3 regions of the Cupriavidus phytohabitans genome follow, and region 3 is predicted to be linked to each of the others. Evidence: predicted binding sites of a transcription regulator. Region 3 holds the regulator's gene; each other region holds the start of a gene.
What was found. Region 3 encodes LexA, which represses DNA repair genes until DNA is damaged. Its sites were predicted from a motif close to ACTGTATNNNNATACAGT; they were not measured.

Region 1 (7,387 bases), on a different contig from region 3:
GTGCATGGACTTCGAGCGCCGCCGCGGGAGCCCGTGGCGCGGCAATTGCGGGAGGGGAAGGAAATCGTCAGGCTGGCCCGGCTGCCACGAACGGATCGGCAAGCCGGTGCCACGCGCCGTCATCGCCGGCCAGGAAATGGCTGCGCGCCCGGATGTCGCCGCGGACGAGCCGCTGCTGCATAGCTTGCGCACCGGCAACAGCCATGGCAACCAGCCGGTCGAGCTGACCGACGGGTCCTGCCTGAAAGGCTTCCGCGGACCGAAGCAGCTGTTTCAGCTGTAAGGCGCGGCGACGGGCGGTTCGACCGGGGGCGGGATCGGATCTTCTTCCGGCGGCAGCGGCAAGTCGGGTGGCACGCCGGGCGGCGACGGTTCTTCCACCGGGGGCACGGTATGGCGCGGCATCATGCGCGCGCCGGCGCGGGGGGTCGGCAAATCGGGCATACGGGGATCTCCGTGGCCGGGGGCACCCCCTCATTGAAGCAAACCCGGCGCGCACGCGCCAGTGCTGCGGCTCAGGCGTGCTGCCGGCGCACGAAAAACAGCGCCGCGCCAACCGCCATCAGCACGCTGCCGAAGACGCGGTTCTGCCAGCGCACCGCGCGGGCGTTGCGGAACAGGCCCTGCATGCGCGAGGCCAGCAGCGCGTAGCCATGCATCACTATCAGGTCGACGCAGCACATGGTCAATGCCAGGATTGCCAGTTGCGGCGCGAGCGGGTGGTTGGGGTCGATGAACTGCGGCAGCACCGCGACCATGAAGATGATGCCCTTGGGATTGGTCACGTTGGTCAGCAACCCGGTGGCGAAGCGGCGGCGCGCGCTCATCACCGAGACGCGCACAGGACCGGCGCCCGCGGCGCCGTCGCCGCCGCTTTCGACCCTCGTGCGCCACTGCTGCACGCCCAGGTAGATCAGGTACAGCGCGCCAACGGTCTTGACCACCATGAAGGCCTGCTCCGAGGCCAGCAGCAGCGCACCCAGGCCGCCGCCGGCAATCAGCAGCACGATCACCAGGCCAGTCTGCAGCCCGAAGATGGTGGTGCTGGTCCGGCGCAAGCCATACGACAGGCCGTGGCTCATCGACAGCACCGCCCCCGATCCCGGCGACACCGCGATCACCCAGCACGCCGCGAAATAAGCCAGCCACACTTCCCAACGCATTTCGATTCTCCTTTGACGACGACTGCCGCCGCCGCACCGACGCGGCCACGGCCCAAATCCTGTTTTCCTGCGGCGCCCTTCGGGGCGTCAGAACGGATGGAAGCCGCCGAGGAACTGCTCCACCTGCTCGGCCTGGCGCTGGTCGCGCGCGGCGTCGCCTGACTCCAGCACCACCGCCTGGTAGGCACGCGCACCCACCGCCACCAGCCGCGCGGTCAGCCGCCGTGGCGACTGGTCCTGCGGCGACACGCCGCTGGCCTGCACTTCCACGCCGGCAAGCGGCCGCCCCGGCTTGTCGGCGGTCGTGATCGTGACCGGCCGCGTGCGCGCCGGCTCGCCCGACGCCGTGCCGAGATTGGCCAGCAGGCCCGCCTGCATCGCCGCCAGCGCCTCGCGCCGCAGCGCTTCGTCATCGGCGGGCAGCGTGACCACGCCTACGGCGAACAGGGTGTCGTCGACGCGCGCCGCCTCCATCGTCATCGGCAGCTTGCGGCCGGCGATGGTGACATCGCGAGCGGCGCTGCTGGGCTTGCCGGGATAGAGCGCGGCATAGGCGCCCTCGCCGGACTGGATCGTGCGCCAGTCGTAGCGCGGCGAGCAGGCGCAGAGGGCCAGCGCGGCGCATATGGCGGCGCGGCGCAACATGGGACTGCGGGCCAGGCTGCTCAGGCTGCGAACGGTAGCGGCAGGGCTCGGCGGGGGCGAAAGAGGACGCATGGGGAAGCGTGTGGCGGGCAGCGCGCGCAGGCCATGGAGCGGCTCTGGCGGCCGCCGTCGCCTTCGGGCGGAAACCGGTATTATCGCGGAAGCTGCGCCCCGGTGCATGGTGCGCCGCCTGACAGTTCTTCCCGACCGCATGCCTGCTCCCGCCCTGCCCCGCCTCACAGTACCAGCCCGGACCGCACTGTTCCGTCTGGCCGCCTGCGCGCTGCTGGCATCGGCCGCCGGCACGACGCTGGCCGCGGGCACTGCGCATCTGCCTGCCGCTACCGACCTGGCCGCGCACAGCGCCGAAGCCGCGCGGCGCGGCGAGCCGCTGGTCGTGCTGGTGTCGATGCCGGGATGCGGCTATTGCGACGCGGTGCGCCGCAACTACCTCGGCCCGCAGGCCGCCGCCGGCGAGATCGCGGTGCGCGAGCTGGACCTGACCGCCGCCACGCCGCTGCGCGATGCCGACGGCAGCGTGACCACCGCGCGTGACTGGGCGCGGGCGCACCAGGTGCGCGTGGCGCCGACGGTGCTGTTCCTCGATCGCCAGGGCCGCGCCGCCGCCAGTCCGTTGCGCGGCATGCAGCCCGATTTCTACGGCGCCTATCTGGAGCAGGCGCTGGACCAGGCACGCGCCGCCATCGCCACCCGGCGTTGAACCGCGCGGCGGCGCCGGCAATTGCGACAGATTGCCGCATCCAAACTCCACGCAACGCTGGGGCGCCAGCGGCATTAGAATGTGTCGTCGCCCGAAGAGAATTCGCTTCCCCCGCCTTCCATGACCACTTCCGCTCCCGCCAAGTCCTCCCGCAAGCCCTGGCCCATCGTCGCCGCCATCGTTGTGCTGGCGCTGCTGGGCTGGTTCGGCTACCGGGCGCTGGCGCCCTCCAACGCCGCGCCAGCCGCCACGTTTACGCTGCTGTCGGGAGAGAAGCTCAGCACCGCCGACCTGAAGGGCAAGGTCTACCTGGTCAATTTCTGGGCCACCAGCTGCGCCACCTGCATCAAGGAAATGCCCGACATGGTCAAGACCTACGACCAGTTCAGGGGCAAGGGGTTGGAATTCGTCGCCGTGGCGATGAACTATGACCCACCGATGTATGTGATGAACTACACCAAGACGCGCGGGCTGCCGTTCAAGGTGGCGATGGATTCGGACGGCTCCGCCGCCAGGGCCTTCGGCAATGTGCAGCTGACGCCGACCACGTTCGTGGTCGACAAGGACGGCCGCATCCTCAAGCGCTATGTGGGCGAGCCGGAGTGGGATGCGCTGCACAAGCTGCTGGATGAGGCGCTGGCAAAGTCCGCGTAACGCTGTCGCCGGCAACATCCCGCAAAAGGTGCTCATCGAGCACCTTTTTTGTTGGTTCGCGCGCGATCCCGCGCGAAGCGGCTTGCGCTGCGGGCCTGTATGGATATACAGTTAGCGCCAGTTTTTTTGCCCGCCCATTTCTCTTCCTGCCTGTGTCACCGGACCTTGCCCCTGCCGCGGATCCTGAATCCGCCCTCGCCCCAGATGCGGCCGACACAGGCCCCGCCTACCTGTCCAAACTCAACCCGGAGCAGCGCGCCGCGGTCGTGCATGGCTGCGAGGCGCCGCTGCTGATCATCGCCGGCGCGGGGTCGGGCAAGACCAACACGCTGGCGCACCGCGTCGCGCACCTGGTGCTGGGCGGCGCAGATCCGCGCCGCATCCTGCTGCTGACATTCTCGCGCCGCGCCGCCGCCGAAATGGGCCGGCGCGTCGAGCGCATCGTCGACCAGGCGCTGGGCACGCAGACCGGCGCGGGCCGAGCGGCGCTGCAATGGTCGGGTACCTTCCACGCCATCGGGGCGCGCCTGCTGCGCGAGTACGCCGAGACGCTGGGCCTGTCGCCCGCCTTCACCATCAGCGACCGCGGCGATGCGGCCGACCTGATGCACGTGGTGCGCCACGACCTGGGCCTGTCCGAGACCGCCAGCCGCTTCCCCAGGAAGGAAACCTGCCTGTCGATTTACTCGCGCGTGGTCAACACGCAGGCGCCGCTGGAGGACGTGCTCAAGCAGCAGTTCCCGCGCTACGCGATGTGGGCCGATGCGCTGCGCACGCTGTTTGCCGGCTATGTCGAGGCCAAGCAGAAGCAGCACGTGCTCGACTACGACGACCTGCTGCTGTACTGGGCGCAGGCCATGGCCGAGCCGGCCATCGCGCAGGACATGGGGGCGCGCTTCGACCATGTCCTGGTCGACGAATACCAGGACACCAACGCGCTGCAGGCATCGATCCTGCTGGCCATGCGGCCCGATGGCCGCGGCCTGACTGTGGTCGGCGACGATGCGCAGTCGATTTACGCGTTCCGCGGCGCGACCGTGCGCAACATCCTCGATTTTCCGCGGCAGTTCACGCCACCCGCGCAGCAGGTGACGCTGTCGCAGAACTACCGTTCGACGCAGCCGATCCTGCAGGCCGCCAACGCCGTGATCGGACTTGCGGCCGAACGCTATACCAAGGATCTCTGGTCCGAGCGGCTGTCAGCCGAGAAGCCCGGCATCATTGTCGTCAACGACGAGGCCGACCAGGCGCGCTACGTGGTCGAGCAGGTGCTGGCGCGGCGCGAGGCCGGCCTGGCGCTGATGGCGCAGGCGGTGCTGTTCCGTGCCGCCGACCACAGCGCGCAGGTCGAGATCGAACTGGCGCGCCGCAATATCCCGTTCGTGAAGTTCGGCGGGCTCAAGTTCCTGGAATCGACACATGTGAAGGACGTGCTGGCCGTGGTGCGCTGGATGGAGAACCCGCGTGACCGCATGGCGGGCTTCCGCACGCTGCAGCTGCTGCCGGGCATCGGCCCCAAGACCGCGGCGCGCGTGCTCGATGCGCTGGCGCTGGCCACCGAGCCGCTGTTCTCGCTGCAGGAATTCGAACCGCCACCGGCCGCCGCGCCCGCGTGGGCCGACCTGCTGACGCTGGCGCGCGCGCTGATGGCGCCGGCCTCGCCGTGGCCGTCGGAATTCGAACAAGTACTGGCCTGGTACGCGCCGCACCTCGAGCGCCTGCACGACGACGCCGCTGCGCGCCAGGCCGACCTGCAGCAGCTGGAACGCATCGCCGCCACCTACGGCGCGCGCGAGCGCTTCCTCACCGAGCTGACGCTGGATCCGCCCAGTGCGTCGAGCGATGAATCCGGCGTGCCCTCGCGCGACGAGGACTACCTGATCCTGTCGACCATCCACTCGGCCAAGGGGCAGGAGTGGAAGGCCGTGTATGTGCTCAATGCCGTCGATGGCTGCATGCCGAGCGATTTGGCCACCGGCACGACGGAAGAGATCGAGGAAGAACGGCGGCTGCTGTATGTGGCGATGACGCGGGCCAAGGACTATCTGGACGTCATCGTCCCGCAGCGGTTCTACGTGCACCAGCAGGTGGGGTTTGGCGACCGGCATGTGTATGCGTCGCGTACGCGTTTTATTCCGAATCGCGTCATGCCAAACTTCCACAGCCGCGCATGGCCGCCGCCGCCGATGCCTGGCGAAGGGAAGGTGAAGCCAGCGCTGGCGCCGGTGGACCTGGCCAGCCGGATGCGCAATATGTGGCGGTGAGGCTCGCGCAGAAGAAGTCTGCCGGTTTGCTCCCCTCTCCCGCGCAGTGGGAGAGGGGAGCAAACAAGCGGCCGGCCAACGCCACAGCCGCTCATTGATCCAGCCTTACCCCACCCGCTCCAGCAGCAACCCCTTCAGATACTCCCCTTCCGGAAACGCCGCCAGCATCGGGTGATCGGTGCCAGCCGACAGCCTGCGCAGGATGCGCGCATCCGTCCGCGCATCGGTCACCGCGCCCGCCACGATCTTCTGGAACAGTTCCATGCTGATCGCGCCCGAGCACGAGTACGTGAACAGCAGACCGCCCGGCCGCAGCAGCTGCGTGCCGACCAGGTTGATCTCCTTGTACGCGCGCGCGGCACGGTCGATATGCTGCGCCGACGGCGCGAACTTGGGCGGGTCCAGCACGATCAGGTCGAACTGCCGCCCTTGCGCGCGGAATTCGCGCAGCGTCTTGAACACGTCCGCGTCGAGCCAGGTCGCGCGCTCCGGATCAAACCCGTTCAGCGTCACGTTGCCCGCGGCGATCTTCAGCGCCTCGCCCGACGAATCGATCGACGTCACCGATTTAGCCCCGCCGCGCAGCGCGGCCAGCGAGAAGCCGCCGGTATAGCAGAAGCAGTTCAGCACCTCGCGCCCTGAGGCCAGGTCGCCCACCAGCTTGCGGTTGTCGCGCTGGTCGACGTAGAAGCCGGTCTTGTGGCCGTTGCGCACGTCGACGTAATAACGCACGCCATGCTCGGTCACGGACAGCGCCGGATCGGGCTCGGCGCCGGCCAGCACGCCGGTCACCAGGTCCAGCCCTTCGCGCTGCCGGACGGCGGCGTCGGAACGCTCGTAGACGTTGGGACAGCCGGTCTCCTTGACCAGTGCCTGCACGATCGCGGTCTTCCAGTGCTCCACGCCGGCCGAATTGAACTGGCACACCAGCTGGCCTGTTTCTCCATTGCCGTAGTAGTCGACGATCAGCCCCGGCAGCCGGTCCGATTCGCCGAAGACCAGGCGTACGGCGTCGCTGTCCTTCACCCACTGGCGCCGGTACGCGATGGCCGCGGCCACGCGGCGCTTGAACAGCGCGTGGTCGACCGGCTCGTTCTCGTCGAAGGTCCACACGCGCGCGCGGATCTGCGATTCGGGGCTGTAGGCAGCCTTGGCCAGGAAGCGGCCATCGGCGGCGCGCACGGTCACGGTCGAGCCCGGCTCGCAGCGGCCTTCGGTGGTGGCGATGCCGGTCGCGTAGATCCACGGGTGGCGGCGCAGCAGGGATTTTTCCTTGCCGGGTTTCAGGGTGATGGTGTTCATGTTGGTATGGGGAAGAGGCTATGCCGCGCCCGACGCGCTTCACACGCTGTGGGAGTGGCTCCCCTCTCCCGCGAGCGGGAGAGGGGTTGGGGGTGAGGGCGGGAGTGTCGAACGAAGTGACGGGCGTCGGTATGCCAGCGCCTGCCCTCACCCCCGGCCCCTCTCCCGCAGGCGGGAGAGGGAGCAAACAGAGCGGGAGCGTTAGTCTTACAAGATGACTGGCTTACAGCACCACCTTCACCATCGGATGCGAAGTCAGCGCCCGGTACAGGTCATCCAGCTGCTCGCGGCTGGTCACCCACACCGTCACGGTCAGGCCCAGGTAGTTGCCTTTGCTCGAAGGCCGCATCTCCATCTTGCCCGCGTGGAAGCCCGGATCGAAATCCTGCACCAGCGTGACGATGGCCTCGGCAAAGCCGTCCTGCATCGCGCCCATCACCTTGATCGGGAAATGGCTCGGGTATTCGATCAGCGACTGTTCCGGCGGGATATCGCCGGGCTTGTTGCCGCTGCCCTGGTTGTCGGCTGTCATGTCGTTTTCTCCAGCGCGGCCCGGCGCATGCCCAAGCCGCGCATGCCAATCACTTGCGCTTGAACCACAGGCGGATGGTGTCCCACAGGCGGCCGAAGAAACCGGC
Region 2 (7,387 bases), on a different contig from region 3:
CCGGTTGCCCAGCACGGTCACCGGGTGGTCGTCGGCTTCCAGCCCCAGGTCGATGTCGCGCGCCCAGGCTTGCGGCAGCCAGTCCTTGACCACCTCGCGCGCCAGCGCACCCAGGTCGAGCTCGCCCATGCCGCCGGCGCCGGCCAGGTTTTCCATGCGCGCCAGCGACAGCAACTGCGTAACCAGGTGCGCGGTGCGCTCGGAGCTGCCCGCAATCTGCGCCAGCGAGCGCCGCAGCTCTTCCGGCGACTGCTCTCGCTGCGCCAGCTCGGCCTGCATGCGCAGCCCCGCCAGCGGGGTCTTCATCTGGTGCGCGGCATCGGCGATAAAGCGCTTCTGCGTCTGCACCGACTGGTCCAGCCGCGCCAGCAGGTCGTTGAACGATCCCACCAGCGGCGTGATCTCCTGCGGTGCGGCGCGCTCGTCGATGGGACTGGTGTCGCCCGGGTTGCGCGCGCGGATGCGCTGCTGGATCGCGGTCAGCGGCGCCAGCCCGCGCGAGAGCCCGAACCACACCAGCACCACCGCCAGCGGCAGGATCACGAACTGGGGCAGGATCACGCCCTTGATGATCTCGTTGGCCAGGCGCGCGCGCTTGTCGAGCGTCTCGGCCACCTGCACCAGCACCGGCTGGTTGCCGCTGACATGGCGCAGGTCGACGTAGGTGTAGGCCACGCGCACGTCGTTGCCGGCGACGCGGTCGTCGCGCAGCGACACCAGGCCGGCGTGGCCCTGGTCTTCTTCCGATGGCAACGGCAGGTCGTGGTCCCCGGCGATGTACTCGCCGTGCTTGCCGACCACCTGGTAATAGATACTGTCGGTCTCGTCCGCGCGCAGGATCTCGCGCGCCGACAGGGGCAACTGCAGCGTGACGCGGCCGTTGACCTCGCGCACCTGCTGCGATAGCACGATGGCGCTGGCCTCCAGCGCCCGGTCGAACGGGCCGTTGGCGATCGACTTGGCGACCAGGTAGGTCACCGCGATGCTCATTGGCCACAGCAGCAGCAGCGGCGCCAGCATCCAGTCGAGGATCTCGCCGAACAGCGAGCGCGGCGCGGGCGTGGCCGTGCTTTCCTCCAGGTGCGGCAGTGCGTCGGCCAGTTCCTGGTCGGCGGTGCCCGCGGGCGTGGCAGGGGAGGGTGGCGGCACGGCGCGGTGCGCGCGCCGCCAGGGCAGTTGCAGCAGGCTCATCTCGACGGTGGTCGTTCGGGTGCGGTCGTGCTCGCCTGCAAGGGTGGGGCTAAGGTACGGGCCGCGTCAATGGGGCCACATCAACAGGGCCGCGTCAGTGCTGCGCGGCCACGGCCGGCTGGAATTTTTCCAGGCAGTAGCCCAGGCCGCGTACCGTGGCGATGCGGATGCCGCCCACCTCGATCTTTTTGCGCAGGCGGTGCACGTAGACTTCGATGGCGTTGTTGCTGACTTCTTCGCCCCACTCGCACAGGTGGTCGACCAGCTGTTCCTTGGACACCAGCCGCCCGCAGCGCGTGAGCAGGATCTCCAGCAGGCCGAGCTCGCGCGCCGACAGGTCGAGCATCTGCTCGTTCAGGTAGGCGATGCGGCCGACCTGGTCGAAGGCCAGCGGCCCGTGCCGCATCAGCGTGGCGCCGCCACCGGCGCCGCGGCGCACCAGCGCGCGCACGCGCGCTTCCAGCTCGGACAGCGCAAAGGGCTTGGCCATGTAGTCGTCGGCGCCCAGGTCCAGGCCCTTGACGCGTTCGTCGACGCTGTCGGCCGCGGTCAGGATCAGCACCGGCAGCATCGCGCCGCGGGCGCGCAGGCGCTTGAGCACCTCCAGGCCGGACATGCGCGGCAGTCCCAGGTCGAGGATCAGCAGGTCGAAGGTCTGGGTGGAGAGGGCCGAGTCGGCGCCCAGCCCGTCGGCGACGTGGTCGACGGCATAACCCGAGTGGCGTAACGACCGCGTCAGGCCATCGGCCAGCGTGTCGTCATCTTCGGCGATCAGAATACGCATGGTTGTCTCCACCCCTGGCCGGCATAGCCGGGCACTCGAGAATGGGCGCGATGGGGCTTGCCAAGCATACTGTTTTTTTATACAGTACCCGCACATTCCGCTGGGGCCGCCCTGGGATGACCCCTGAGTGGCGGCCGCGCGGACAGCCGGGCCGGCGCTGGAGCCGGCAAAAGCCGGTGCCGCGCCACATGCGGCCTATTTATACACCATTTGATTCAAGGACGACCATGGACGACAAGAAGGCAGGTGCCGGCGTGAGCGCCGAGAAGCAGAAGGCGCTTGCCGCCGCGCTCTCCCAGATCGAGAAGCAGTTCGGCAAGGGCTCGATCATGCGCCTGGGCGACGGCGAGGTCGAGAAGGACATCCAGGTGGTCTCCACCGGGTCGCTCGGCCTGGACATCGCGCTTGGCGTCGGCGGCCTGCCGCGCGGCCGCGTGGTCGAGATCTATGGTCCGGAATCGTCGGGCAAGACCACGCTGACGCTGCAGGTCGTGGCCGAGATGCAGAAGCTGGGCGGCACCTGCGCCTTTATCGACGCCGAGCATGCGCTGGATGTCAGCTACGCCGGCAAGCTGGGCGTGAACGTCGGCGACCTGCTGATCTCGCAGCCGGACACCGGCGAGCAGGCGCTGGAAATCACCGACGCGCTGGTGCGCTCGGGCTCGATCGACCTGATCGTGATCGACTCGGTGGCGGCGCTGGTGCCCAAGGCCGAAATCGAAGGCGAAATGGGCGACTCGCTGCCCGGCCTGCAGGCCCGCCTGATGAGCCAGGCGCTGCGCAAGCTGACCGGCACCATCAAGCGCACCAACTGCCTGGTGATCTTCATCAACCAGATCCGCATGAAGATCGGCGTGATGTTCGGCTCGCCGGAAACCACCACCGGCGGCAATGCGCTGAAGTTCTACGCCTCGGTGCGCCTGGATATCCGCCGCATCGGCTCGATCAAGAAGGGTGACGACGTCATCGGCAACGAGACCAAGGTCAAGGTGGTCAAGAACAAGGTTTCGCCGCCGTTCCGCGAAGCCTTCTTCGACATCCTGTACGGCCAGGGCATCTCCCGCCAGGGCGAGATCATCGACCTGGGCGTGGATGCCAAGATCGTCGAGAAGGCGGGCGCGTGGTACAGCTACAACGGCGACAAGATCGGCCAGGGCAAGGACAACGCACGCGAGTACCTGCGCGAGAACCCGGACATCGCCGAAGAAATCGAGAACAAGGTGCGTGCCGCGCTGGGCGTGGCGCCGACCAACGTCGTGCCGGCCGAAGCGCTGGAAGACTGAGCGCCAGCCAGCCGCTGGAGCAACCGAAGGGCCGGGGCATCGCCGATGCGCCGGCCTTTTTGTTTAGGCCCGCGGTGGAAACTTCACGATCTCAATGGCCACCCGTCCCCCCCTGTCCCTGAAGGCCCGCGCCGTCGGCTACCTGTCGCGCCGCGAGCACAGCCGGGCCGAACTGGCGCGCAAGCTGGCGCCCCATGCCGAATCGCCGGAGCAGCTCGAGCAACTGCTCGATGCGCTCGAGCGCGAGAACTGGCTGTCCAACCAGCGCTTTGCCGACAGCCTGGTCCATCGCCGCGGCGCCCGCTACGGCGCGGCCAGGGTGATGCAGGAAGCCAAGACCCACAAGCTGGACAGCGAACAGCTGGGCGAACTGCAGGAAAGGTTGCGCGCCACCGAGACCGAGCGTGCCCGCGAGGTCTGGCGCAAGCGTTTCGGCGTGCCGCCGGATACGCCGGAGGCGCGTGCCAAGCAGATCCGCTTCATGGTGGCGCGGGGATTCGCGCGCGCGGTGGTCAGCAAGATCATCCAGGGCGCTGACGAAGCGTACGGCGACGACGACTGAGCATCCGGGTGTGGCGTCGTCCGCATTTAATGAGCCATTACCTGCACTGGCATCAGGGTGTATCGGCGCGCCGTCGCCCGACAATGCGGCGCGACAGTCGCCGCACAAGGATGTTCCCGGGCAAACCAGCGCGGCATGTTAAACTCCGCAGGTTATTCGGTGCTCCGGCGCCGCCGTTCCCAAGCCCCCAGTATTCCAGCCTGGCCATGCCTCTGTCCCAGCCCGTCAACCGCTCCCTGCGCCACCGCCGTGCCATCACGGCCGAGGCGTACCAGAGAGAAGACGGCCTGTGGGATGTCGAGGTGCGCCTGACCGACACCAAGCCCCGCGATATCGAACTTGCCGGCGACCGTATCCGCCCGGTGGGGCAGCCCCTGCACGACCTGTGGCTGCGCGTCACGATCGACGAGGACATGACGGTGCTGGATGCCGAGGCCTGCTCCGACTGGGTGCCGTACCCGTCGCAGTGCGACACCATCGGCCCGGCCTACCGCAAGCTGATCGGCCTGAACCTGCGCAAGGGCTTCCGCAAGGCGGTGCGCGAGCGCCTGGGCGGCATCAATGGCTGCTCCCACCTGACCGAAGCCGCCGGCGTGCTGCCCAGCACCGCGATCCAGGCGTTTGCCGGCGAAGTCATCAGTATCCGCGACAACGGCGAGGACGATCCGAATCCGGAGCCGCCCTATCAGTTGCACGGCTGCCACGCGCTGCGTTTTGACGGCGAGGTGGTTCGTGAGTTTTACCCGCGCTGGTATGGTCACCAGCCGACGCCCAAGCCAAGGGCCGAGGCCGCACCTGCCGTCGCAACCGCGCCTCGGGCGCCCGCCGTGGCCAATGGCGACCGCGGTGGTCAAGCCAATGACGACGGCAACGACGCTGTCCCGGCCGACAGGCCAACCGGCACTTCCGGCTGATTCTCAGGATCGGCCAGCCAGACGAGAGAGTTCGTCTCCTTTTTCAGATTCTTCCCTTCTACCTTTTACGCCTACCCGAAAGGAAACACGCATGAATATCCATGAGTATCAAGGCAAGGAAATCCTGCGCAAATACAATGTGCCGGTTCCGCGCGGCATCCCCGCGTTCTCGGTTGACGAGGCCCTGAAGGCCGCAGAACAGCTCGGCGGCCCGGTGTGGGTTGTCAAGGCGCAGATCCACGCGGGTGGCCGCGGCAAGGGCGGCGGCGTCAAGGTTGCCAAGAGCATGGACGAGGTCAAGCAATACGCCTCGAACATCCTGGGCATGCAGCTGGTCACGCACCAGACCGGTCCGGAAGGCAAGAAGGTCAACCGCCTGCTGATCGAAGAAGGCGCCGACATCAAGAAGGAACTGTACGTTTCGCTGGTGGTGGACCGCGTTTCGCAGAAGATCGCGCTGATGGCGTCGAGCGAAGGCGGCATGGACATCGAGGAAGTCGCTGCCCACACCCCGGAAAAGATCCACACCCTGATCATCGAGCCGTCGACCGGCCTGACCGACGCTGACGCCGACGACATCGCCCGCAAGATCGGCGTGCCCGACGCGAGCGTGGCGCAAGCCCGCCAGGCCCTGCAAGGCCTGTACAAGGCGTTCTACGACACCGACGCCTCGCTGGCCGAAATCAACCCGCTGATCCTGACCGGCGACGGCAAGGTCATCGCCCTGGACGCCAAGTTCAACTTCGACTCGAACGCGCTGTTCCGTCATCCGGAAATCGTCGCCTACCGTGACCTGGATGAAGAAGACGCCAACGAAATCGAGGCCTCGAAGTTCGACCTGGCCTACATCTCGCTGGACGGCAACATCGGCTGCCTGGTGAACGGCGCCGGCCTGGCCATGGCCACCATGGACACCATCAAGCTGTTCGGCGGCGAGCCGGCCAACTTCCTCGACGTGGGCGGCGGTGCCACCACCGAGAAGGTGACCGAAGCCTTCAAGCTGATGCTGAGCAACAAGAACGTGCAGGCCATCCTGGTCAACATCTTCGGCGGCATCATGCGTTGCGACGTGATCGCCGAAGGCGTGATCTCGGCTTCGAAGGCCGTGCACCTGACGGTGCCGCTGGTCGTGCGCATGAAGGGTACCAACGAAGAGCTGGGCCGCAAGATGCTGGCCGAGTCGGGCCTGCCCATCATCTCGGCCGACACGATGGAAGAAGCCGCCCAGAAGGTGGTGGCCGCTGCCGCTGGCAAGTAAGCCGTCGCACGAACGCAACCATACGCGAACGCGAGCGGTACGTAGGCGCTTTGACGAGCGCCCGCGCGTACCGCTCGTCGCCAAGCAAAGGATTACAGCATGTCGATTCTGATCAACAAAGACACCAAGGTCATCACCCAGGGCATCACCGGCAAGACCGGCCAGTTCCACACCCGTGGCTGCCGCGACTACGCCAATGGCAAGAACGCCTTCGTCGCAGGCGTGAACCCGAAGAAGGCCGGCGAAGACTTCGAAGGCATTCCCATCTACGCCAGCGTCAAGGACGCCAAGGCCCAGACCGGCGCCACCGTGTCGGTCATCTACGTGCCGCCCGCAGGCGCCGCTGCCGCGATCTGGGAAGCCGTTGACGCCGACCTGGACCTGGTGGTCTGCATCACCGAAGGCATCCCCGTGCGCGACATGATGGAAGTCAAGGACCGCATGCGCCGCGAGAACAAGAAGACCCTGCTGCTGGGGCCGAACTGCCCGGGCCTGATCACGCCGGACGAAATCAAGATCGGCATCATGCCGGGCCACATCCACAAGAAGGGCCGCATCGGCGTGGTGTCGCGCTCGGGCACGCTGACGTACGAAGCCGTGGGCCAGCTGACCGCGCTGGGCCTGGGCCAGTCGTCGGCTGTCGGCATTGGTGGCGACCCCATCAACGGCCTGAAGCACATCGACGTGATGAAGATGTTCAACGACGATCCGGACACGGACGCCGTGGTCATGATTGGTGAGATCGGTGGTCCGGACGAGGCCAACGCCGCCCACTGGATCAAGGACAACATGAAGAAGCCGGTGGTTGGCTTCATCGCTGGCGTGACCGCGCCTCCGGGCAAGCGCATGGGCCACGCCGGCGCGCTGATCTCGGGCGGTGCCGACACCGCCCAGGCCAAGCTGGAAATCATGGAAGCCTGCGGTATCAAGGTGACCAAGAACCCGTCGGAGATGGGCCGCCTGCTGAAGGCGATGCTGTAAGGTCTGCTTGCCGTTCCCGCTGTCGCGGGAATGACAGACTTGTGATGCCCCCGCCCTTCTGGCGGGGGCATTCTCTTTTACGGCGAGTGATTCGGGGGTCACGAAAACCCCGGAACATTACAGGATTGAAATCTAATCGAAAGGTTCGTGGGTTAAACAGTCATGTCTGCGCTTTCAGACATCCGAACACCCGTCAGATGACGGGGCGCGCCACGCATAGAACCGCCACTACATAGAACTCGAGGAGCCTACCCGTGGAACTGCTGTCTTCCACCACTTTCTGGATTGCGTTGGGATCGATCATCCTGACCAACATCGTCCTGTCCGGCGACAACGCGGTGGTGATCGCGCTCGCCTCGCGCAACCTGCCGCCCGCCCAGCAGAAGAAGGCCATCTTCTGGGGCAGCGCTGCCG
Region 3 (7,387 bases):
CACCGTGGCGATCGAGTTGGCCGCGTCGTGGAAGCCGTTCATGAAGTCGAACAGCAGCGCGAGCGCCACCAGCAGGGCAATCACCCACAGGCTCATTTGAATGGTCTGCATGCCGATTACCGCCTCAGGCGTTTTCCAGGACGATGCCTTCGATGATGTTGGCGACGTCCTCGCACTTGTCGGTGATCGTCTCGAGCTGTTCGTAGATGGCTTTCAGCTTGATCAGGCGCTTCACATCGGTCTCGTCGCGGAACAGCTTCGACATCGCCGAGCGCATCACGCGGTCGGCCTCGGACTCGAGCTGGTCGATCTGCTGGGCGGTCTTCAGGATGGTGCTGGCGTTCCCCATGTCCTCGAGCAGGCCCACCGCGATCTTGACCTGATCGCAGCACTGCACGCAGATCGCGGCCAGGCGCAACGCCTCTTCGGTCAGGTTGGTCACGTCGTACAGCGAGATGGTCTCGGCCACGTCTTCCATCAGGTCCAGGATGTCATCCATGGTCGTGATGAGCTTGTGGATCTCGTCGCGGTCCAGCGGCGTGATGAAGGTCTTGTGCAGCAGGTCGATGGTGTCGTGCGTGATCCGGTCGGCCTTCTTCTCGGTGGCCTGGACGCGGCGGGCATGCGCCTCGGCGTTGGGCAGGTCGTTGACCAGGGCCTGGAGCTCGTGGGCGGCGGTCACCGCGCAGTCGGCGTGCTGGTTGAAATATTCGAAGAACTTGCCCTCGGTGGGCATGAATCGGCCGAACATGGAATGTTCCTTAAGGCGGCGCGTGTGGCGCTGCTGATGTGTTGCAGATGGATTGAACGCGAAGCAAGACAGCCGCCGGGTGGGCGGCTGTCATCAAAGCGCAACATTTTACAGGGTTACGCGGACATTGCCCGCCGATTTGGCACAAACGAGACGGCCCGCGGCGCGATCTCGCGGGCGGGCTTGACTTCGTCAGGTGTCGTTGTCGAAGAACGCCGGGCCGCCAGTGAAGTTGTCGAACTTGGTGAACTGGCCCAGGAAAGTCAGCCGCACCGTGCCGATCGGACCGTTACGCTGCTTGCCGATAATGATTTCGGAGGTGCCCTTGTCCTGCGAATCGGGGTTGTAGACCTCGTCGCGGTAGATGAACAGGATCACGTCGGCATCCTGTTCGATAGCGCCGGATTCGCGCAGGTCGGACATCACCGGACGCTTGTTGGGGCGCTGTTCCAGGCTTCGGTTCAGCTGCGACAGCGCGATCACCGGGCAGTTGAGTTCCTTGGCCAGCCCCTTCAGCGAACGGGAAATTTCTGAAATTTCCGTCGCGCGGTTCTCACCGCCGCCGGAGCCCGACATCAGCTGCAGGTAGTCGATGATGATCAGGCCGAGCTGCCCGCACTGGCGCGCCAGGCGGCGCGAGCGTGCCCGTAGTTCCATCGGATTCAGCGCCGGGGTCTCATCGATGAACAGCTGTGCATCGTTCATGCGCTGGATGGCATGCGTCAGGCGTGGCCAGTCTTCATCCAGCAGGCGGCCGGTACGCAGCCGGTGCTGGTCCAGCCGGCCGACCGAGCCCAGCATACGCATGGCCAGCTGCGTGCCGGCCATTTCCATCGAGAACACCGCCACCGGCAGGCCCTGCTCCACCGCCACATGCTCGCCGATGTTCAGCGAGAACGCGGTCTTACCCATCGAGGGGCGGCCCGCCACGATGATCAGGTCGCCGCCCTGCATGCCGCTGGTCATCCGGTCCAGGTCCACGAAGCCCGTGGGCACGCCGGTCACGTCGCTGGTGCTGTCGCGATGGTAAAGCTCGTCGATGCGCTCCACCACCTGCGTCAGCAGCGGCTGGATTTCCTGGAAGCCTGCCTGGCCGCGCGCGCCCTCTTCGGCAATCGCAAACACCTTGGATTCGGCTTCGTCCAGCAGCTCGCGGACTTCCCGCCCCTTGGGCGCGAAGGCGGCCGAGGCGATGTCGTCGGCCACGGTGACCAGCTTGCGCAGCACCGCACGCTCGCGCACGATCTCCGCATAGCGACGGATATTGGCCGCGCTGGGCGTGTTCTGTGCCAGCGAATTCAGGTACGCCAGCCCGCCAACTTCCTCGGCCTTGCCCGCAACCTGCAGCATTTCGTAGACCGTGATCACGTCGGCCGGCTTGGTGGCCGAGATCAACCGGGCGATGCTCTGGAAGATCATCCGGTGGTCGAAGCGGTAGAAATCCGCCTCCGAAAGGAAGTCCGCAATGCGGTCCCAGGCGGCATTGTCCAGCAGCAGGCCACCGAGCACCGACTGCTCGGCTTCAATGGAATGCGGCGGGACCTTGAGGTTATCGAGTTGGGGGTCGGCGACGGGCGCGTTCATGGGGAGGGATTATAAGGCGTGACGCGGCTGGAGGACGCACTACACCGGACATTTGCACGACACCCGCCAGCCAGCGCAAGCGGGCAACAAAAAAAGGCAGGAGCCAGGGCTCCTGCCTTTTCTGCTTGCAGTGCTTCGGGGCGGCGCCGCAGCGCGGCGTCGCTGCGCCGGTCTTAGACCTGCTCGCCCAGCACCGACACGGTCACGTCGACCACGACGTCGGTGTGCAGCGCGACGCTGATCGGGTGGTCGCCCACCATCTTCAGCGGGCCGTTCGGCAGGCGAACCTGAGCCTTCTCGACCTTGAAGCCTTGGCCTTCCAGGGCCACGGCGATGTCGGCGTTGGTGACCGAGCCGAACAGACGGCCGTCAACACCCGACTTCTGGCTGATCTGGACGGTCAGGCCGTTCAGCTTCTCGCCTTCGGCTTGCGCGGCGGCCAGCTTCTCGGCAGCGGCCTTTTCCAGCTCGGCGCGCTTGACTTCGAATTCGCCGATCGCGGTTTGCGTGGCGCGGCGCGCCTTCTTCGACGGGATCAGGAAGTTACGGGCGTAACCGTCCTTCACCTTGACGATGTCACCCAGGTTGCCCAGGTTGATGACTTTTTCCAGCAGAATGACTTGCATCGTGTTCTCTCCGTTACGGACCTAGGGCCTATCAGTTCTTGTGCAGGTCGGTGTACGGCATCAGCGCGAGGAAACGCGCGCGCTTGATGGCCGTATCCAGCTGACGCTGATAGTGAGCCTTGGTACCGGTCAGGCGGGCCGGCGTGATCTTGCCGTTGTCGCCGATGAAGTCCTTCAGGGTGTCCAGATCCTTGTAGTCGATCTGTTCCACGCCAGCCACGGTGAAGCGGCAGAAGCGCTTGCGCTTGAACAGCGGGTTCTGTTGCTGGAAGCGCTTCTTGTTCTTGTTGTCACGTTTGATGAATGCCATGATTCAATCCTTTGCGAATGCTTTACATCCGGTGATGTGAAAGACGAGAGCCTTGCTGTTGCGGTGCCTGCGGGCGAGGAATCCTTCGCAGTCGAGCAGCGTGCCGAGCGGCAATCGCTCAAGCCGCTGGCCAACCGGCCCGATCCCCATCGCTGCAATGGCAAACTCGACCTGGCGCGGCGTTTCCGCCTCGACTGCCTCGCCGCTGTACTGCAAGATGCAGTTCACGACGGGCACCCCGGCCGGGGTATAGCGCAGGGCATCGCGTTCCGCCAGGGTGGCGGCAAGCCGAAGCTGGTTCAACGCGGGGCCTCTTGCTGTTTGCCATTCGTGCTGCCGCGGCCGACGCTGTCAGCCAGGGCTCGCACCGCAGTCCGCACTCAGGCGGCCTGGCCTTCGGTGGTCGTTTGCGCGGCCTTGCGGGCTTCTTCGCGCTGCACTTCCTTCATCATCGGCGAAGGAGCGGTTTCAGCCTTCTTGGTCTGCACGATCAGGTGGCGCAGCACGGCATCGTTGAACTTGAACGCGTGTTCCAGTTCAGCCAGCGTGTCCTTGCCGCATTCGATGTTCAGGCAAACGTAGTGAGCCTTGGCCAGCTTCTGGATCATGTAGGCCATCTGGCGACGGCCCCAGTCTTCCACGCGGTGAACGTTGCCGTTCTGCGAGGTCACGAGCTGCTTGTAGCGCTCGATCATGGCCGGCACTTGTTCGCTCTGGTCCGGGTGGACGATGAAGACGATTTCGTAATGACGCATTGACGCTCCTTTTGGGATTAGCCACCCGGGCGTCACGAGTCCGGTGTGGCAAGGTTGAATAGCCTTAAATTATAGCCCGGTGCCAGCCGGCCGCGCAAGCGGCAAGGCTGCCTCAGGCCTTGGCAAAGGATGCCTGCAGGCGCACGGGATCCTGCGCCAGCGCGGGATCGGCCGCAAGCGCCAGTGTCAGCAACACCCTCGCCTTGTAAGGATTCAGATCTGCGGCAGAGACGAAAACGCCATCGGACGGGCTCGGGTGCGCCGGAATCGCCACATGGCCGGCGCCGGTGCGCGAACTGCGCACCACCGCCACGCCAGCCGCGGCCGCATCCACCAGGGCCTCCGCCAGCGCTTCATGGATGGAACCATTGCCGGCGGCGGCCACCACCAGGCCCGCCACGCCAGCCTGCACCAGCGCATCGACGGCGATCCGGCCCGGCTGTGCGTAGCTCGCCACGATCTCGACCACCGGCCATGCGCGCGGCATCGGCCCGATCGCCCATGCCTGCCGCGGCGTGCGCCCAAAGCGCACGTAGTCGTCCTGCACCATCCCGAGCGGCCCGCATTGGGACACGAAGGCGTCCACCGCCGAGGTATGCGCCTTGGCAACATCGCGCGCCGCGTGGATCTGCTGGTTCAGCACCACCAGGACGCCCTTGCCGCGCGCATCCGGATGCGCCGCCACCCGTACCGCGTCAAGCAGGTTGAGCGGCCCGTCGGCGGACAGCGAGGTGGAGGGCCGCATCGCCGCCGTCATCACCACCGGGATCGGGCACGCCTGGGTCAGGTGCAGCGCCATCGCCGTTTCTTCCAGCGTATCGGTGCCGTGCGTGATCACGATGCCCGCCACATCCGCCTGCGCCGACCAGTGCTCGACGCGAGCCGCCAGCGCGGCCCACAGCGCGAAGGTCATGTCCTTGCTGTCGACCTGCGCCACCTGCTCGGCTTCGATCCGCGCCACCGACTTCAGCGCCGGCACCGCCGCCAGCAACGACGACACGGGCACCGTGGCCGCCTGGTAGTGCGCGCTGCTGGCGGGGTTGCCGGAAGCGCCGGCAATGGTGCCGCCGGTAGCCAGTACAACGATGCGAGGCAATTGGGTCATGGGTGCTGGGGCTCAGGAAACAGAAAGAGGAAGGGAACGCATGCGCCGGGCAATCGAATCGCGATTGTAATGGCGGACTTCCGCCAGCATGGCGCGCGCCGATGCCGATCGGTTCACGCGCGCCACCAAAAATTCTGCTTGCGCTGAAGCCGATACTGTATAAAATCACAGCATACTGTTTAAACATACAGTGCCCGGCCCGCCGGATGCAGGATTTCGGGGACAGCCCAGCCCGTTGGGAAGCCCATCCATCCCCTGCTCCAGCGCGCCTGCACGGAACGGCGATCCCATGGCGACCCTGACACCCCGGCAGCAGCAGATTTTCGATCTGATCCGCAATACGATCCGCCGTACCGGCTTCCCGCCCACGCGCGCCGAGATTGCTGCCGAGTTCGGCTTTTCCTCGCCAAATGCCGCGGAAGAACACCTGCGCGCGCTGGCCCGCAAAGGCGTGATCGAGTTGACGCCGGGCGCCTCGCGCGGCATCCGCCTGAAGGTGTCGCGCAGCGATTCGGAAATGCCGGACCAGTTCTCGCTGCCCATTCCCGGCGTGTTGCAACTGACGTTGCCGTTGGTCGGCCGCGTTGCCGCCGGCAGCCCCATCCTTGCCGCCGAGCATATCGACCGCCAGTACCAGGTCGACGCCTCGGTTTTCGATGAACGCCCCGACTACCTGCTGCGCGTGCGCGGCCTGAGCATGCGCGACGCCGGTATTCTCGACGGCGACCTGCTCGCCGTGCGCCGCGCCAGCGAAGCGCCCAACGGCAAGATCGTGGTGGCACGACTCGGCGACGATGTCACGGTCAAGCGCCTGCAGCGGCGCGGCGGCCATATCGAGCTGATCGCGGAAAACCCGGACTTCGCCAACATCATCGTTGAACCCGGGCGTGAAGAGTTTTCGCTGGAAGGCATCGCGGTCGGCCTGATCCGATCCTCCGGCTTCTAGCCGGGCACGGCAGGCCTTGCGCCTGCACGGACCCACCCGCTTCCATTGCTTTGCAGACGCCGCCCGGCTTGCCGGGTGTTGACCCCGCTTTTGCCCAAGAAAGAGGTGCAACCATGCCGCAAACCCACCACGTCGCCACCCGCCGCCCGGTCAAGCCGGTACCGTTCCGCCAGTGCAAGGGCGTACGCGTCTATCAGGGCGCGCAGCGCCGGACCATGGTAGGCAGCATGGCCGCTATCTGCAGGATGCTTGAACTGGAAACCACGAACAAGCTGGCCATTTGAAGCTGGAGCAGCCTCACTCGCTGGCCTGCGCCCCGCCCTGAATCAGCTACGCGCGCACGCCTTGGTTTCCGTTTCCAATTCTTCCGGCGTCATCTGCGGAAACCACGTATTGGTCTTGCGCAGCTCGACGGCCGTGCCATCCGGCCTGGCCGTCAGCGAGATCAGGTAAGCATATGCAAACTCGCCGCTGCCGTTTGGCTGCCCGATCCGGATTTCCGTCTGGTTCTTTGCCGGCAGGTTGACGACCGTGGCCTCATCGCCGAGATTGTTGCGCAGGCATTTGGCAACGTCAGCCATTCTTGCCGGCGTGAACAAGCGCATCGGCGGACGCGCGCGAATGTCTTTTTCCGACGTGCCAGTGGCACACCCCGCCATCATCGCGGCCATTGCCACGCCAACGCCCATTACCGCTGCTCGAAGGAACATACGAACCCTTTGGAATTCGACCCACAAAGTAAAACAGCGCCTTCACAGGCGCTGTTTCACTTGGCAACTTGGGGTGGCTGATGGGACTCGAACCCACGACGACAGGAATCACAATCCTGGACTCTACCAACTGAGCTACAGCCACCGTAGAGGTCATCAGCGAAGTGCTGATCGACGAAAACCAAGATTATACAAACACTTTTCCAAGATGGCTAGTATCCCGCACAAATTTTTTCGAGGTTTGCATCACGCCTTGCGCGGCTGCCACTTGGCCTCCAGCAATACTGCCTGCTTGATGGCGGCAATGGTCTCCGCCTCGGTGTCGAAGTGACCCAGCAGCCGGCGTGACTTGCCGTTGAAAACGGCTTCCTGCAGTGCCCTACCCGCGGCTTCGGAAGTACCGTGATGCCAGCAGTAGCGCGCCGTCCATTTGCCATCCTGCAGTTGTTCGGCAACCCAGACCAGCCTGAAGTCCTCAAACACCTCGCCGAATGATCCTTCGTTGTTTGCGTTCGCTTTGTCCACGCTTTCTGCCGTTCATTCGCCTGCGGCGATGCGAAGAATCGTAGCATGCAGGCCGGTTGCCAGACATGGGCGCGG

Region 1: the regulator LexA is predicted to act here: its motif matches at 3,278-3,295, upstream of J8I34_RS14510 (ATP-dependent helicase).
Region 2: the regulator LexA is predicted to act here: its motif matches at 2,044-2,061, upstream of recA (recombinase RecA).

What each region holds. Positions count from the first base shown of each region.
Region 1 covers NZ_JAGIQB010000018.1:28,981-36,367, reverse strand. The annotation lists gene J8I34_RS14540 (hypothetical protein) at 5-283, shown strand; gene J8I34_RS14535 (hypothetical protein) at 274-444, opposite strand; gene J8I34_RS14530 (LysE family transporter) at 516-1,163, opposite strand; gene J8I34_RS14525 (hypothetical protein) at 1,251-1,880, opposite strand; gene J8I34_RS14520 (SoxW family protein) at 2,020-2,529, shown strand; gene J8I34_RS14515 (TlpA family protein disulfide reductase) at 2,650-3,183, shown strand; gene J8I34_RS14510 (ATP-dependent helicase) at 3,336-5,447, shown strand; gene J8I34_RS14505 (class I SAM-dependent rRNA methyltransferase) at 5,553-6,749, opposite strand; gene J8I34_RS14500 (YbeD family protein) at 6,973-7,281, opposite strand; gene J8I34_RS14495 (D-alanyl-D-alanine carboxypeptidase family protein) at 7,331-7,387, opposite strand, start outside.
Region 2 covers NZ_JAGIQB010000007.1:165,967-173,353, forward strand. The annotation lists gene J8I34_RS07200 (sensor histidine kinase) at 1-1,191, opposite strand, end outside; gene J8I34_RS07205 (response regulator transcription factor) at 1,286-1,975, opposite strand; gene recA (recombinase RecA) at 2,203-3,258, shown strand; gene recX (recombination regulator RecX) at 3,353-3,820, shown strand; gene J8I34_RS07220 (DUF2889 domain-containing protein) at 4,027-4,734, shown strand; gene sucC (ADP-forming succinate--CoA ligase subunit beta) at 4,826-5,992, shown strand; gene sucD (succinate--CoA ligase subunit alpha) at 6,092-6,973, shown strand; gene J8I34_RS07235 (TerC family protein) at 7,228-7,387, shown strand, end outside.
Region 3 covers NZ_JAGIQB010000009.1:31,672-39,058, forward strand. The annotation lists gene J8I34_RS08170 (inorganic phosphate transporter) at 1-111, opposite strand, end outside; gene J8I34_RS08175 (DUF47 domain-containing protein) at 125-751, opposite strand; gene J8I34_RS08180 (replicative DNA helicase) at 944-2,335, opposite strand; gene rplI (50S ribosomal protein L9) at 2,509-2,961, opposite strand; gene rpsR (30S ribosomal protein S18) at 2,993-3,271, opposite strand; gene priB (primosomal replication protein N) at 3,275-3,574, opposite strand; gene rpsF (30S ribosomal protein S6) at 3,652-4,026, opposite strand; gene J8I34_RS08205 (asparaginase) at 4,139-5,131, opposite strand; gene lexA (transcriptional repressor LexA) at 5,421-6,077, shown strand; gene J8I34_RS08215 (hypothetical protein) at 6,191-6,361, shown strand; gene J8I34_RS08220 (hypothetical protein) at 6,404-6,748, opposite strand; tRNA gene J8I34_RS08225 (tRNA-His) at 6,857-6,932, opposite strand; gene J8I34_RS08230 (hypothetical protein) at 7,034-7,312, opposite strand.